DNA from 4 places in the Ornithinibacillus salinisoli genome. Region 3 is predicted to be linked to each of the others. Evidence: riboswitches for the same ligand, from Rfam matches in the RefSeq annotation. Region 3 holds a riboswitch; each other region holds the start of a gene.
What was found. A riboswitch is a leader RNA that binds a small molecule or an ion and turns the genes downstream of it on or off. The one in region 3 is predicted to bind cyclic di-GMP.
Positions count from the first base shown of each region.

Region 1 (4,202 bases), on a different contig from region 3:
CGATAATTATATCCAATTTCATTGTGAATATAGTAGAGTTGGTCATCTTTTGCTTGCGTTGACAGATATTTAGCCTTTTCTGCTAATGGATTATCCTTAGCTATAAGCATTCCTCCGCCACCAGATGTGATAATCTTATTTCCATTAAAAGAGTAAACACCAAAATCGCCAATTGTTCCAGCATATTTCCCTTTAAATTTTCCAGACTTACAATATGTCCCTAATGCTTCGGTTGCATCTTCAATTACTGTAAGATTAAACTTAGCTGCAATCTCCATTATTTTTTCCATGTTAGCCATATTCCCAAATACATGGACGATAACGAGGGCTTTAATGACCTTATCAGTTCTTTTATTAACTAATCCATGACTTGTTAGCTTACATTCCGTTTGACAAAATTCTTCCAACTTATTTACATCGAGATTTAATGTATGATCACAATCCATAAAAATTGGTTCTGCACCTACGTATTTAGTAGGGTTAACTGCAGCAATAAACGTTAAAGTAGGAACTATAACCTCGTTGCCATTTCCAACTCCGGCTAAATGTAGTGCTAAATGTAATCCCGCTGTTCCACTTTGACATGCAACTGCTTTGCTGACTTTAAGGTAATTTGCTATATCAGTTTCAAACTTATCGATAAAGCTTCCACCAGTTGAAATCCATTCAGCTTCAATAGCTTCCGTTACATATTTTAATTCATTTCCTTTTAAATTTGGTACAGATAGAGGAATCATATTAATTCTCCCTTATATATTAAAAATGTCAGTTTTATATTTATCTAAGTTATTTTTTAGCCAGTCTATTGTTTCTGCAAGTCCTGATTCTAACGTGTAATGAGGTTTCCAATTAGTTAGCATTTTTATTTTTTCATTAGAACCAAGAAGACGGTTTACTTCACTTTTCTCAGGTCTATTGCGTTGTTCTTCATTTATAATTATAGCGTTTGGGTTTATCTGCTTAATTAGTTCTTCTGCTAATTCCTTGATTGATATTTCTTTCTGTGTTGCAATGTTAATCTCTTCGCCTATTGTGTTTTCACATTTAGCTATTTCAATAAACCCTTGCACAGTATCTTTTACATAGTTAAAATCCCTTGTTGGTGATAAGGATCCCAATTTAATTTCGTTTTTACCGGCTAGAAGCTGTGAAATAATCGTTGGTATTACGGCTCTTGCAGATTGCCTAGGTCCATAAGTGTTAAATGGTCTTACTATTGTTAATGGACTATTGAAGCTACGATAAAATGATTCTGCGATCCGATCCGCCCCGATTTTTGAAGCGGAATAAGGTGATTGGCCTTGAAATGAATGGTTTTCGTCTATTGGTACATATTTTGCAGAGCCATATACTTCGGAGGTGGAAGTGACTAAAATTCTCTTAGTTTTTAAATCTCGGGCAGCCTGTAGGACATTTAAAGTCCCTTTTATATTAGTATCCACATATGAATCGGGTGAGTGGTAGCTAAAAGGGATTCCTATCAGTGCTGCTAAATGATGTACTTCATCAATACCTTTCATGGCTTCCTTAACACCATTAGGATCTCTAATGTCTCCATTGAATACTTCAATTTCTTTTAGAATATCTTTAGGAAGTGTTTCAAGCCATCCCCATGAATTAAATGAATTATAGTAAACAAACGCCTTCACCGAGTGCCCGTCTTTAATTAATTTTTCCGTTAGGTGCGATCCAATAAACCCTTCAGAACCAGTTACTAATATTTTTGACATGTATCATAATCCTTTCAAATATACAGTGATATTAATTAAGTATATATTAATAATTTTATCGGTACAAAATGCTTGTGTGTGAAGTTGGGAAATTATAGGATAATTCGATATAGAACTAGAAATCATCTAGTCCAAGTATAGGTCAATTTTACTATCAAAATTTCCCAACCTCTAAAAACAAAAATTTTCTTGCCATATTCGACAAATTCCGATACCATTACTAATAGTTATTAATTACTAGTATAGTTCTATACTTCCAATAGAAAAAGGCAAACTATCTGAAAAGATAGGACGCAAAGCCTAGGGTCTAAGGTCTTATGACTTATGACTATGATCGCCTGGTTGCCAAGATGGATTTAAGTTAAATAAATCTTATTTTTGGCTGTTCTTTTTTAGGAATAGCCTTTTTTATTGGTCAAAATCCTTTACTACTAATAAAAATAGGAGTCGATGGCTATGGGAAATATTTTAATGATTAAGGAAAAAGATTTAGTAAGAGACGTCATCATAGAAAAATTACAGGAAATGCTTCCTCAACACAAGCTAACCGCATACAATTCAGTGGAATTTAGCTCACTTCAGCATAATGAGCAAAAGGTAGATTTATTGATTCTTGATATGAATACTAGAATAGATATTTTAGAAGCGATTGAAACATATGGACAACATCATACTAAAATTGCGGTGTGGTCTTCAGAACTAGAAAGTGATCGTTTATCAGATCTTTTTAAGCTAGGTTTACATGGTTACTTCTACAATGGCATGGAAATCAGTGAATTGATTTTCGCAATTAAAACCATGTTAAATGGAACACAATACATCCATTCTCAGCTAGCATCTGCATTACTAAGTGATTATGTGAAAATCACAAACAAAAAACCAATTCGTCCTTCCGGTATTTTAACGGAGCAAGAATGGAATGTCCTAGAGCATATTGTAAAAGGACATAATAATGGAAGTATAGCGAGTAGCCTATTTATCTCTGCAAACACGGTCAACAACCATGTAAGCTCCATATTAAAGAAATTACATGTGTCCGATCGAACCAATGCAGTAATAGTAGCAGTGAAAAATAATTGGGTAACACTATAAGTAATGATGAGAGATATTAAAAGTTGAATGACCAAAAGCAGCTCAGGTTCATGTAGCTGCTTTTATTTACCAGTAATTAAATTTCTTAAAAGACTACATATTACAAGAAAACTGTACGATATACTAAGTATCCTATTTTATAGTAAAAAGATCCTATAAATGATTACATGAGATATGGTAACTAGCTATTTATTCCTGTTTTCGTTTATTGAAATAACAAGTTGGCATTGAATAAATAAATAGTAAAAAAGATCTATATTTCGCTACAAAATAGGTTGCTAGTATTTATAGGAAAATATAACGATATAGCATACGTGATATGTAAGATTCATAGTTGGTTGAAATGGATAGTTTTTAACTACTCTTTCACCTAATTGGAGGTATACAGAAAATGGATAAAACATCAATTATAGGAATTTTTCTTGGGGTTTTTGCAATAGGAGTAGGAATGGTTATGAAGGGAGTTCCTGTTAGTGCTTTAATAAATCCTGCAGCATTATTAATTATTTTTATAGGGACTGCCGCATCAATATGTATCGCTTTTCCAATGAGAACCCTTAAAAAATTGCCTGCTTGGTTCAAAATCATCTTTATGGAAGATAAGCAAACAGATATCAAAGAATTAATTCATATGTTTTCCGATATGGCAGATCAAACTCGTAAAGAGGGGATTTTGATGTTGGAAAAACAAATAGGTGAGATGAAGGATCCTTTCCTTGTTTCGGGTTTACAGTTAGCGGTTGATGGTCAAACACCTGATTTTATTCGGGATGTAATGATGGAGAAAGTTGATGCGATGGAGAAAAGACACCAAGAAGGATCTGCTGTATTTACACAAGCGGGTACATATGCACCGACACTAGGAGTGTTAGGGGCAGTTGTAGGATTAATTGCTGCGTTAGGAAATATGGAAGATATGGAAAAGTTAGGTCATGCAATCTCAGCAGCCTTTATTGCAACATTGTTTGGAATATTTTCAGGTTATGTTTTGTGGCATCCTTTTGCAAATAAATTAAAAAGAAAATCACAGCATGAGGTTCATATCAAAGAGATAATCATTGAGGGAATAGTATCTATTACTAATGGGGATTCACCACAGATCGTAAAAGATAAACTAGGGTCTTATCTATCCACTAAGGAAAAGATTGCTTTTGAAGAGGAGGAAGCTCATGCGTAAGAAGAGAAACAAGGACGATAACCATGTAGATGAGTCCTGGCTTCTTCCATATGCAGATATGTTAACACTGCTACTTGCTTTATTCATCGTTTTATTCTCAATGAGTGAGGTTGATACGCAAAAGTATAAAGAGCTTGCCCAAATATTTAATAGTGAATTTTCTGATGGAGGTAGCATCTTCGAAGACGAGGAGACCCCAATTG
Region 1 is NZ_JBHUMI010000017.1:158,537-162,738, forward strand. Features, by position in the region: gene ACFSTA_RS14735 (LegC family aminotransferase) at 1-737, opposite strand, end outside; gene ACFSTA_RS14740 (NAD-dependent 4,6-dehydratase LegB) at 750-1,730, opposite strand; cyclic di-GMP riboswitch class I at 1,989-2,080, shown strand; gene ACFSTA_RS14745 (response regulator transcription factor) at 2,187-2,822, shown strand; gene motA (flagellar motor stator protein MotA) at 3,214-3,999, shown strand; gene motB (flagellar motor protein MotB) at 3,992-4,202, shown strand, end outside.
Region 1: another riboswitch for cyclic di-GMP. It lies ahead of ACFSTA_RS14745 (response regulator transcription factor); the one in region 3 lies ahead of ACFSTA_RS10900 (GspE/PulE family protein).

Region 2 (4,202 bases), on a different contig from region 3:
TTTTTTGATTCCTCTAAACCACTTTTCCCTGCTTTCTCAAACTTCTCCACCCATTCATAAACAGATGTAAAATGAATTTGATATTTAGCACATAATTCTTTCAGTGAATAGACTTTATCTTTATAAGCCTGGATTACCTCCAGTTTAAGTTCAATAGAACAAGCTCGATTAGACATAAAAATTCCCCCTAAGGTGAACAGATTTTTTTTAAAATCTGTCTACCTTAAGGGGAGCATATCAGAATTTTGAATCAGTTCGGATTTTTCTTTGTCTAAAACACGTCTGTCTCAGCCTCTTAGTTTCTTCTTATAATTTAAACTTTTGTACTAGTTTATTTAATTCTTCTGCTAATTTCGCTAGATCTTCAGAACTTCTAGCCATTTCTTCCATCGAACTACTTGTTTGTTGTGAAGACGCTGAAGTCTGTTCTACTCCCGCAGCAGATTCCTCTGATATAGATGCAATTTCTTCGATAGAAGTATTCATTTCCATCGTTTGTGTTTCAATATCTGTTAAGTTTCCTGTAACTGTTTCAACACTTAAAACCATTTTATCAATCGCTCCACGTATTTCCCTAAACGTTTCACTAGTTGCCGTAATTTGTAACGTACCTTCTTTGACTTCCTTATATCCTCCTTGGAGTGATTCCGTTACAGCACTAGATTCCTGTTGAATATTTTTCACAATCCCTGTTATATCTGTTACCGACACAGCCACTTGCTCTGCTAGTTTTCTTACTTCATTAGCAACAACAGCAAATCCTTTTCCATGTTCACCAGCTCTTGCTGCTTCAATAGCTGCATTTAACGCTAGTAAATTTGTCTGATCTGCAATATCCCTAATAACCGAAACCAGATTTGTTATTTGTTGTGAATGTGTATCTAATCCCTGTACCTTATCAACAGCATCCTGAACGATTTGATCAATTCGAGTCATTTGTTCCGTTGATGTTGTCATTAATTGACTACCTTTTGTAGATAATTCCTGTACTTGTCTGCTTGATTGTTCAATTAAGACTCCATTTTTATTTGCATCCTGAACCTTGACAGAAAATGTATTCATCACCGATGATAAATCACTTGCACTATTTGCTTGAGTTTCTGACCCAGCTGCTAATTCCTGCATAGTAGATGCAACCTGTTCAGATCCTTCCTTTACTTCATTTGCTGATTGTGTGAGTTCTTCACTCTGACTATTAACCGATTCGGATACGGTAGAAACCTCTTGTAAGAGATTTTGTAAGCTAGCACTCATTTTATTTATAGATGATGCCAACTGACCAATTTCATCCTTTCCATCATAATCAATTCTTTGTACTGTTAAATCACCTTCAGCTATTTTATTACTAACTTCAACCACTTTACGTAGATTCTTCGTAACCATTCGACTGATAATAACAATAAGTAAGGCCCCTATAATAATAGAACTAATTAAAAATACTAACTGACTTATAAAAGTAGATTCTTGATTTTGTTTCGCATTAGAAATGGCATGGTGACGATCTTCATCAACTGTAGCAACTAATTCATCTAGCATTTTTATTGTCTGCGTTCTTAAAATATTTGCTTGACCAACAAAAGCTTCAGCCGAACTAGTATTGCCATTGTCAATAGCAGAAACAATGTAGTTTTTAAAAATACGGTTAATTTCTTGATCATTCGAAATAATGTCATCAAATAATTGCTTTTGCTCCTCGGTTTTTTCCATTAAACTAACCGATGTTGCTAATGTATTAAATTGTTCCTGTCGCTCCTCGAATTCTTCGACTAGTGTAGGATCCTGATCTTGAAAATATGTAACAATACGTATTCCTTTTGATCTGATGAGTGATCCCATCTCTGAGATATCCATCGCTATATTACTTCTATGTTCTATCGTATCAATATCGTTGCCCATATCACTTACTAATTTCATGACAGCCCCAGAAGAGCCTCCAAATAATAACAACACAATGACTAGCGTTATACCATATTTCCACCCAATACTAATATTCCTGAAACTAGGCTTACTTATTTTGAATTTTTTAACCATATTATGATCCTCCGTAAAAATTTATTAGATGATTTCTGACACAAGAAAATTGACTATTCTCCTGTTTGAATAGCCAATTTATTAAAAATAGGAAATTGGTAGTCAGGCTATCGTAGTAAATCGACATCTAATCGACTCACTTTAGACCCTTGACTTTGCGTCCTACTCTTTCAAGCAGTTTGCCTTTTTCTTCTAGAAACACACATTATATTATGTAATATAATAATAGTAATCTATGAGTCTATAAAAAACAATATTTTTGCAAAAATAATGCAAGTAAATCTTTTTTCAATACAATTTCCCCTAAAAATAAAGGACATAGAAAAGGATGCGCAGGCGCCCTTTTCTATAATCCATTAGCATTTCGTTTACTTTTGTGGTGCTGAAGGGGTTGAAATACTTGAAAGTGCTTGTTCAGCAGATTGATCTAATTGATGATCTACTGCAAGGTCTCCTAATGCAACCATACCAACAACCTGTCCGTTTTCGACAACCGGCAAACGACGAATTTGTTGTTGTGCCATTAATTGCGCCGCTTCCTCCGCATTCATATCTGGTGTTGCTTGTACTATTTGTTGTGCTGTCATTACTTGTGAAACAGGTGTTTGGGCTGCTTCACCTTGTGCAGTAGCACGAAGTGTAATGTCACGGTCTGTTACAATACCAACCATTTGCCCATTATTATTTACAACTGGTATTGATCCAATATTGTGTGCACTCATTAAAGCAGCAGCTTCTTGAACAGATTGTGATTCACTTATTGTAAAAACATTTGATGTCATGATATTTCGCAATTGTTGATACATCAAATAATCTCCCCTTTCACGTATTAGCTTGAGTTAAATTCTGCAGAATATGATAGGAATATTTTTCATAATTACTTTTGTACATGCAAACAGGCTCGAAGATACCTCCGAGCCTGATTTACCTTACTACAATTTTCACTTTAACACGATCTGGCATTATATCCATATCCTTTACGGTTCCACATTGGCTCAAATGGCTGAACTCTTCCTTTGGTATCTGTTGCTCTGGAAAGGATTGTATACTCCCCTTTTTTAACTTGACTCCATTCGTACCTCCATTTTACCCATCTATATTTATGAGGAGTGGTCATTAATTGACACGGTAACCATGTGCTTCCATTATCGAAGCTAATTTCTACCTTTTTGATTATACCTTCACCGGTCCAAGCAATTCCTGAAATTTCTTGTTTACCTTCGTTCAAAACATCCATATGTAAAGGGTTCTGTATCGTTGAATTCACATTCATCGTTGTAACTGGTTTAGCACCAATATTACTATCTTTTTTTGGCTAATATACATAATCGTCCTTTTGAAAAGAACCATTAAAATTATGATCTATAACCTCTATTTTATTCACCCATTTTACAGATGCCATCGCATACATACTTGGTACAATTAACCTCAAAGGAAAACCATGTTCAAGGGTGAGCGCTTTTTCATTATACTGATATGCTAAGATTGTATCTGGATGAAGTGCCTGTTGTACAGATAAACTCCTTGAAAAATGATGTTTTTCATTGGAATCCGTTCTTTTTCCATAATCAAAACCTTGAAAAACCACTTCTTTAGCAGTATTTATAATTCCTGTATATGTAAACAATGTTTGTAATGATACGCCCTTCCACACACCTTGACTCATTGCACCTTTCCCCCACTGTTCTCCATATACATCTGGCCAAAAATATTTTCTTTTATTACCTGCACATTCTAAAACGATTTCTAATTTTTTTGCTGGCATCGCTAATATATCCGGTAATGAAAATATAATAGGTGATTGAACATGACCTTCGACCTTTACATAAAAAAAGATGGCTGAAACGCAGGATAAGAAAAATGATTTCTCCTATAAAATAATTTATTACTTACGATATCTTCCTTCATAAAAACAATTGGAGTCTCTTGATTTTCGGGATTTAAGCTTTTGGTAATCAAATGTGGCTTAGCGATTGGACCTCTTATTTTATACTGCCCCCTTTATATATTCTTCTCCATTACTTCATATATATGAAGGGATTCAGTGGTCATTCTACTCCGTAATCATCTTTATCGATTTTATATGTTTCAACATGACTCGTTTGATCGAGTTTTGCATATTTTGATCTTCCTAAGTATAAAGGTATTTCCAACTTATCGAAATTCGGCAA
Region 2 is NZ_JBHUMI010000043.1:54-4,255, forward strand. Features, by position in the region: partial or broken gene ACFSTA_RS19225 (helix-turn-helix domain-containing protein) at 1-176, opposite strand, end outside; gene ACFSTA_RS19230 (methyl-accepting chemotaxis protein) at 307-2,031, opposite strand; cyclic di-GMP riboswitch class I at 2,126-2,225, opposite strand; gene ACFSTA_RS19235 (CBS domain-containing protein) at 2,400-2,837, opposite strand; gene ACFSTA_RS19240 (hypothetical protein) at 2,978-3,304, opposite strand; gene ACFSTA_RS19245 (molybdopterin-dependent oxidoreductase) at 3,347-3,868, opposite strand; gene ACFSTA_RS19250 (flavin reductase family protein) at 4,080-4,202, opposite strand, start outside.
Region 2: another riboswitch for cyclic di-GMP. It lies ahead of ACFSTA_RS19230 (methyl-accepting chemotaxis protein); the one in region 3 lies ahead of ACFSTA_RS10900 (GspE/PulE family protein).

Region 3 (4,202 bases):
TCAATACGATTGAAGGATTTGTAACCTATAAAGCAGTTGCTGAGGCACACGGACTGGAATACGATGATGTATTAGGTCATTTACAATAATAGAGGGAGTGACTTCAAATGGGAGTCACTCTTTTTCATAGTTAAAGGTTCTTGGCATGGCTTTATATAGATTAATGCCACAGTTCAACTATGGACAGTCCAGAACTATTTAGCAAACTCGGGAACTAATGGAACAATTAGAAAACATCTTATGTAAAAAAGGATATTGTAAAATAAATATCGAATATATACTATATAACAACATAAAAAAGGAGAGATTATCGTGAAAGTATCGTATCATGGACATTCCGTAGTTAAAGTAAAAACAAGTACACACACTATATTAATCGATCCCTTTATATCTGGTAATGAAGCGTGTGATTTAGATGCAAATAAGGTTGAACCTGACGTAATTCTACTGACACATGGTCATAACGATCATGTAGGAGATACAGTAGAGATTGCTAAACGAACAGGTGCCTTAGTTGTTGCTCCTAATGAATTGGCATTGTACTTAGGACAAAAAGGTATTTCTACTCATCCAATGCATATTGGTGGTGCTCGTACCTTTGAGTTTGGACATGTTAAATTCACGCAAGCGTTTCACGGATCTTCTTATACGGAAGAGGATGGTTCGATTATTTATACTGGAATGCCAGGTGGAATTTTGTTAACGGTAGAAGGGAAAACGATCTATCATTTAGGGGACACAGCATTATTTACGGATTTAAAAATGTATGGGGAAATGAATGATATCGATCTTGCATTTATTACAATTGGGGATAATTTTACTATGGGACCTGAGGATGCGATGATTGCAGCAGAATGGATAAAAGCAAAAGTTGTTGTTCCGGTTCATTATAATACGTTCCCTGTAATTGAGCAGAATCCAGATGACTTTGTTCAAAAAGTAAAGAACGGGAAAGCGCGTAAGATGGAAATTGGGGAAGAATTGGTGTTGTAAACATACAACTAATTGTAAAACGTAACACGTGAGCGTGTTACGTTTTATTTATGATGGAAAAATATAGATATTATACAGGGAACAATAATGGTATAATGTAAACAGTTTTCTGACGGTGAGGGGGAGTCAGTGTTAATGCAAACAACTATAATTATTCTATTCGGAATCATAGGTTTAATATTTGGATCATTTTTTAATGTCGTCGGACTACGGGTCCCTAAAGGTCAACAATTTACAAATGACCGTTCCGTTTGTCCCTCCTGTCATAACCAACTTTCATGGTATGAACTTATTCCTGTAATATCTTTTATAATACAACATGGAAAATGTAGAAACTGTAAAACAGAAATATCTTATATATATCCTCTAGTCGAAGTTATTACCGGATTTTTATTCGCCTTTAGCTATGTCATGATCGGTTTTGATGCAGAATTATGGAAGGCGCTTCTATTAATTTCCCTTTCCATGATTATCCTTGTATCAGATATTGTTTATATGTTAATTCCCAATAAAGTACTTCTATTTTTCTTGCCTTTATTTATCATAATGAATGTTATTGACCCGTTGGAGCCTTGGTGGTCAGCTGTAGCTGGTGGAGCAATAGGATTTAGTATCATTGCAATCATCATTATTATAAGTCGTGGAGGTATGGGAGCAGGCGACATGAAATTATTTGGGTTACTAGGTCTTATGTTAGGAATGGAAAAAGTCTTGATCGCCTTTTTTCTAGCATGTTTCATTGGATCTGTACTAGGTATGCTATTAATCTTACTTGGAATAACTAAAAGGAAACAACCAGTTCCGTTTGGACCATATATTGTGTTAGCCACACTAATATCTTATTTCTTTTCTGAACATTTGATTTCATGGTATGTACGATTAATTTTATAGAAATATATTTTTTTTAATAATGGAAGTTGGGAAACATCGGAATGTTGTTGACGAATATGTAATACGTTGATACTATAAAATTAATACGAAAGTACTAAACAACAATTAAAGAGGAAGCTTTGATATACGATCTTATTATGGGCATCTCGATCGTGTTGAGCTACTGATGCAACCGGCCTTTACACAATTTATGATTATGTAGGGGCTTTTATTGTCTTTTTTTACTAGTTGACTAGGAATAAAATACTACATAAGAAGCGTTAGTAATTAACTATCCTAAAAATATAATTTTATTGTGATGGAGGTGAGATATTCGATGGCTAGAAAGAGACTAGGGGATTTGCTTGTTCACTCAGGGTTAATTACGGAAGAACAATTAGCTGCAACACTTTCTGAAAAATCATCTGATGAAAAGTTAGGCGATGCGTTACTTAAAGAAGGGTATATTTCAGAGCAACAATTAATTGAGGTACTTGAATTTCAACTTGGAATTCCGCATATCAATCTTTATCAATATCCAATAGACGAGGAACTAGTACAATTAGTCCCAAAAGAATTAGCAAAAAGACATACGGTCATGCCAATTAGGGTCGATGGCAACAAGCTTTTTGTCGCGATGGCTGATCCCATGGACTATTTTGCAATGGAAGAACTTCGGATGGCAACTGGTTTTCAGATTACTCCTGGTATTGCGACCAAGGATTCACTATATCGAACAATTACAAAGTATTATGATATACAGGAATCGATTAAAGAGGTAATGGGAGACTTTGCACCAGAGGAAAGTATTGATGAAACAGGGATTACAGATGAAGATTCTCCGATTGTACGACTTGTCAATCAAATTATAGCTAATGCAGTAGCCCAGAGAGCAAGTGATATTCATTTTGATCCACAAGAAACGGAGCTGAGAGTTCGTTATCGCGTAGATGGGATGCTTCGAACAGAGAGAGCATTACCTCGATATATGCAAAACGTACTCATTGCGCGGATTAAAATCATTAGTAATCTCAATATTACGGAAAGCCGAATCCCTCAGGACGGACGGATAAAAATGGATATCAATTATAAACCGCTCGATATCCGTGTTTCTTCCCTTCCATCTGTCTATGGGGAAAAAATAGTGATGCGGATACTAGATTTGTCAAATGCATTAAATGATATAGATAAATTAGGATTTACGACAAGTAATTTAAGAAATTTTAAAAGTATGATTGAAAAGCCAAATGGAATTATCCTTATTACCGGGCCTACAGGTTCAGGGAAATCCTCTACGCTATATGCTGCATTAAATCGACTAAATAGTGAAGAAGTGAATATTGTTACAATCGAGGATCCAGTTGAATATCAGCTACAAGGTATTAATCAGGTACAGGTGAAAGAGGAAATCGGTATGACGTTTGCAAATGGTCTTCGATCTATCTTACGTCAAGATCCAGATATAATTATGATTGGTGAAATTCGTGATTTTGAAACAGCACAAATTGCCGTTCGTGCTTCATTAACTGGACATCTTGTTTTAAGTACACTACATACAAATAGTGCTGTTGCAGCATTAACTCGCTTAATCGATATGGGTATTGAATCCTTTTTAATTGCTTCTTCATTAAATGGTATTGTCGGTCAGCGATTAGTAAGAAGAATATGTTCGGATTGCAATACACAGGTAAGTGTTACAGAACGTGAAATGGAACTATTTAATAAAGCAGGAATTGAAGTAACATCTGTCAATAGAGGAAAAGGATGTTCTAGCTGTGGGATGACTGGATATCGCGGAAGGATAGCCATACATGAAGTTCTTCCTATTGATGACCAGATCCGACGTTTCGTTATGAATACAAGTACTAGAGGGGAAATAAGAGATTATGCCAAAAAAAGTGGTATAAAATTTTTAATTGAGGACGGTCTAGAAAAGGTATCACAGGGATTAACGACGACGGAAGAAGTATTGCGAGTTGCTTCAATGGAATAGGAGGGATTAAATTGCTATTTACTATCAATGAACTCTTGAAAAAAGCATATATTAGCCAAGCATCCGATTTGCATCTTACAGTAGATTCTCCCCCTGTTTATCGAATTAATGGGAACCTAATTCTCAACGGAGAAGAAGTGTTGACACGAAATCATACAGAAGAACTCGCTAGAGAATTACTATCAGAATCAGATTGGGATCGCTTAATGAACGAAGGCGAGATCGATACTTCCTATAGTATAAAAAATGTTTCTCGCTATCGAATTAATGTATATCATCAGTTGGGGAATATTGGAATTGTAGCAAGAGTCGTTCCACAAGCAATTCCTTCATTGGAGCAATTGCA
Region 3 is NZ_JBHUMI010000016.1:59,606-63,807, forward strand. Features, by position in the region: gene ald (alanine dehydrogenase) at 1-89, shown strand, start outside; gene ACFSTA_RS10890 (metal-dependent hydrolase) at 313-993, shown strand; gene ACFSTA_RS10895 (prepilin peptidase) at 1,129-1,884, shown strand; cyclic di-GMP riboswitch class II at 1,988-2,071, shown strand; gene ACFSTA_RS10900 (GspE/PulE family protein) at 2,201-3,856, shown strand; gene ACFSTA_RS10905 (type IV pilus twitching motility protein PilT) at 3,868-4,202, shown strand, end outside.

Region 4 (4,202 bases), on a different contig from region 3:
TTCCATAGGTAATCCCATTTCTGGAACCATTGCCTGTTGAATAACACGGTTATAGTAATCCTCGGTATACTCTGGCATTTCCCCTAATGTTAATTTGGAAGGATCTTTTAACTCATCTATCTCCGTAAAAATATTTTTTATATGAGAGATTATTTCTTCTCTTTGATATTCATTACCATCTATACTTGGAAACAATTTTTGCATTTCCTTCATTGTCGCCATACACATAACCTCCATGAAGTTTTAACTTGTTGTATTCCTAATTAAATAAATCTATTATCCAATTAAATAACCCTAATACATCTAAAAAGACAATAATAATTGCAATCGGAGTTACATATTTTAATAAGACAAACCATATCGAAAAGAAAACGGATCCTATGTTCGAACCAGACTTTAATTCTGTAAATAGTACATCCTTTGATACTTTTCGGGATACAAAAATTGCAATTAATAGTGCACCTAAGGGCATTAAAACATTACTTACTGCAAAATCCATTAGATCGAAAAATGTTTTATTAAATAGCTGTACGTCTGCCAAAATACCATAAGATAAACAAGATGGTATACCAACGATAAAAATAAGAATTCCTACTATCCAAGTTGATTTTTTACGCTTCATTGGATTATTTTTCGTAACGGAAGCCACAATAATTTCAATCATAGAAAAGGCAGATGTTAAAGCAGCGAATAAAAACAAAATTAAAAAGGCTAAAAAGAAAAACATCCCAAAAGGCATTTGGTTAAATACTTCAGGTAAAACCGCGAATATTAAAACCGGACCCGCATTCGGTTCGAGGTCAAAGGAGAAGACCCCAGGAAAAATAGCTAATCCTGCTAATAATGCGATAATTGTATTTAATATAATGATAGAAAAAGCTGATTGTGGTAAATTTTGCGTTCTAGGTAAGTAAGATGCATAAGTTACCATAACGGAAACCCCTAAAGAAAGCGTAAAAAATGACTGTCCAAGTGCAAATAATATACTTTCTGACGTCAATTTTGAAAAATCAGGTACTAATAGGAACTTCACGCCTTCCATTGCACCATCAAGACTCAACGAACGAATCACTAATCCAATAAAGAGTATTAGTAGAGCAGGCATCATGATTTTACTTGCTAATTCTATTCCTTTTTGAATTCCTTTAGAAACGACAAGAATGGATATAAGCATAAATACGAACTGAGCAGTAAGCGTCGCAAAAGGATTCGAGATAATTTCTTCGAATAACTCCATATATCGCCCTTGTTCCAGTCCGTTTAATCCACCCGACACTATTTTTACGATATATAGGATAATCCAACCGCCGACTACACTGTAGAAAGATAAAAGTATAAAGCTAGTAAATACTCCAATTTTACCTATAAAACTCCATTTCGGATTGGATGTTAGTTTACTATACGCATCGATCGGATTACTTTGTCCCTTTCTCCCAATAATAAATTCCCCTAATAATAGTGGCATTCCCAACACAAGTGTAAATGCTAAGAATAAGAAGAAGAACGCTCCTCCACCACCAGTTCCTGCAACATAAGGAAACTTCCAAATAGCTCCTAAGCCAATCGCAGATCCTGCAGCCGCTAAAATAAAGCCAATTTTTGATTTCCAGTGTTCTTGTTGTGACATGCTAATTCCTTTCCTTTCTCCTATCATTTCCTCTACTAGCAAGACAAATTGAAAATAAAAAAGTCCACACGAAATATCGGTGGACATAAAAATGTAAATTAATACATCATTAATATTATCTCCAACCTTTTCGGCAACCCGGCTGCCATAGAAATTATTCCATTAGGCCCGTAGCTTTGCGTCCTCACTTTTCAATGAGTTTGCTATTATCGAAGGAATGAATAAAAAATTGTTTTTTATTTATCTGCACCTACTGCATAAATGCTACTTTAGTTGCAAATTTATATGTGATGAAAGTTGTAATGGTTCCATATATTTACTTTACTTCCAATCACCAGTTCAATTTTACTATAACTTTATACCCGATGAAAGGTAAATCCTTATATTCCAATTTTTTGTATAAGTGAGAGTTTTATATAAACTTTGAAAATAAACACGAGTAATATTTTAATCGGTACCACAGGTAGTCTCGTAATCTAAATAATTTGTTTAAAAACTTCGGAAAGAGCCACTAACAGTGAAACCATTCTATTCTAATATTATGAAAACTGGTACAAGAGAACTGTTTTCAATTGCTTCTCCCTCAATCATATATACCTTTACTTTCAAGATGAAAGGTGGTTGAAATTTCATTTAAAGTTTCTTCTGTAAGTTGGAAATCTTTCACATTTTCAAGCTTCATACCATTGCGAAATAAAATCCTTCTCAAACTATATATATCAGTATTATTATCCAACCCTATTTGATAAGTTTTTCTAATTTCTTCTTCAATTTGATGATTTATCAATTGTTCTATTTCTTCTAACGATCTACTTTCCTTTAGATCCGTTAATTGTCCAGTTGCTTTTAATTCAATGTTAAATTTTGCACTTCTCCCTTCTTCTATCTGTTTTATATTCGTCGAGGGTCTACTTATTTCTACCATTCCTATAACTTTTTCGTCTTCTATAATCTTAACCGGAGTATTTTCCGTATCAGATTCAATCCACCGTAATCCTTTTAATTCTTCAAGAGACATCCATTTCGTAAATTTTTCTTGGACAATCGGAAAACCACCATTTATTTTCAACGTTTTTTTGGGGTCTTCCTTTGTAGAAATCTCTTTCCATGAATCATAGTCTAAACTTATAGATGGTAATACTGCAGTACTACCTGGTTCCTTATAGATTGAAACAAACTTATGCATTCTTATTGGCTTGATAAACGAATGCACTCTGTACCCATTTTCTGGTTTGTATAAAATCGTATAGAGAGGTGGTAACTTGAAGAAGCCAGAAACACCAAGTATTTCTTCCACAGGTTCTTTTGTAGCGAACATCCATGGTGTGTAACGAAACTCTCCATTTCTATTTATGGCTTGTTCAAAGGTCTCAATTCCCTTTTTCAGCACAGATTCCGAATAAATGATTGCTCCAACTTGTCCCCAATTAATCGATTCCTGGGATGTATGATATAAATTAGTCACTGCCTCATTTAACGTAGATCCTAAACTTTTTCCAATAAATAATGAAACATCCTCAGATTGCTTCCCCCCTTCCTTTTTAGCTACATTGGCGAAATCCATCATTTGCACATAGAGTATATAATTTTCATCCACATAATCTATGCCAATAGCTGTAGCAAAATTAACTTCACCGACATCCTTTTCATCCCAGCAACCACTTAAAGTAAGTAACAGAATAGCTCCTATCCAAACACCTTTGTATAGTCTCAATTTATTTTTCCTCCTGCCTGTCATCATCCATTGGGTTAAGTATACTGGCACGTTTAGTTTGCTTATTTACTGGAATTCTTAGCATCGTTTTAGGAAAATCATCTTTAACGAATGGGGAAATAGGACTTAAATATGGTATTCCAAAAGATTCAAGTTTAGCAAGGTAGCCAATAATCAAAAACATACTGAGGAAAAAACCATACATTCCTAGAACACCGGCGCATAGTATGGAAAATAACCTTAAAATAGTAACAGTTCCAAACAAGGATTGATTCCCTAATGTAAATGTCGCAACAGCAGTAATAGATGAGACAACAAGCATTGTTGGGGATGTTAATCCCGCTCTAATTGCAGCATCACCAACAATAAGTCCTCCTACTACGGCAACTGTCTGTCCAACAGCTTTTGGCAATCTGACACCTGCTTCACGAAAAAGCTCAAAAAGACCGATCATTAGCAACAATTCAATGGTGGTGTTAAAAGGAATACCAATTCGATTAGCACCAATTGTCGCAAGCAATGAAAAAGGGATCTGAGCCATATTATATGTAGATAAAGCGACCCAAAATGATGGAAGGAAAATAGACAATACTAATCCAACAATTCTTATTAAAATTTCAAATGAAGCATAATAAAACGGCATATGGTCATCTTCAGACGTTTTCAAGAGAACGCCTAGATTAGCTGGCCCAATAATAACATTTGGTACATTATCTATAAAAATTGCGAAGCGTCCACGGGACAAATAGTTAACAACTCCATCGGGTCGTGATACGCTCTCTAATAACGGAAAAAAAGAATAGCGGGAATCCACAAGTAGTTCAGCCAGTTGATTATCACTGCTTACTATATCTATATCAA
Region 4 is NZ_JBHUMI010000046.1:30,090-34,291, reverse strand. Features, by position in the region: gene ACFSTA_RS20520 (pyridoxal phosphate-dependent decarboxylase family protein) at 1-213, opposite strand, end outside; gene ACFSTA_RS20515 (sodium-dependent transporter) at 260-1,627, opposite strand; cyclic di-GMP riboswitch class I at 1,757-1,842, opposite strand; gene ACFSTA_RS20510 (Ger(x)C family spore germination protein) at 2,211-3,341, opposite strand; gene ACFSTA_RS20505 (spore germination protein) at 3,343-4,202, opposite strand, start outside.
Region 4: another riboswitch for cyclic di-GMP. It lies ahead of ACFSTA_RS20515 (sodium-dependent transporter); the one in region 3 lies ahead of ACFSTA_RS10900 (GspE/PulE family protein).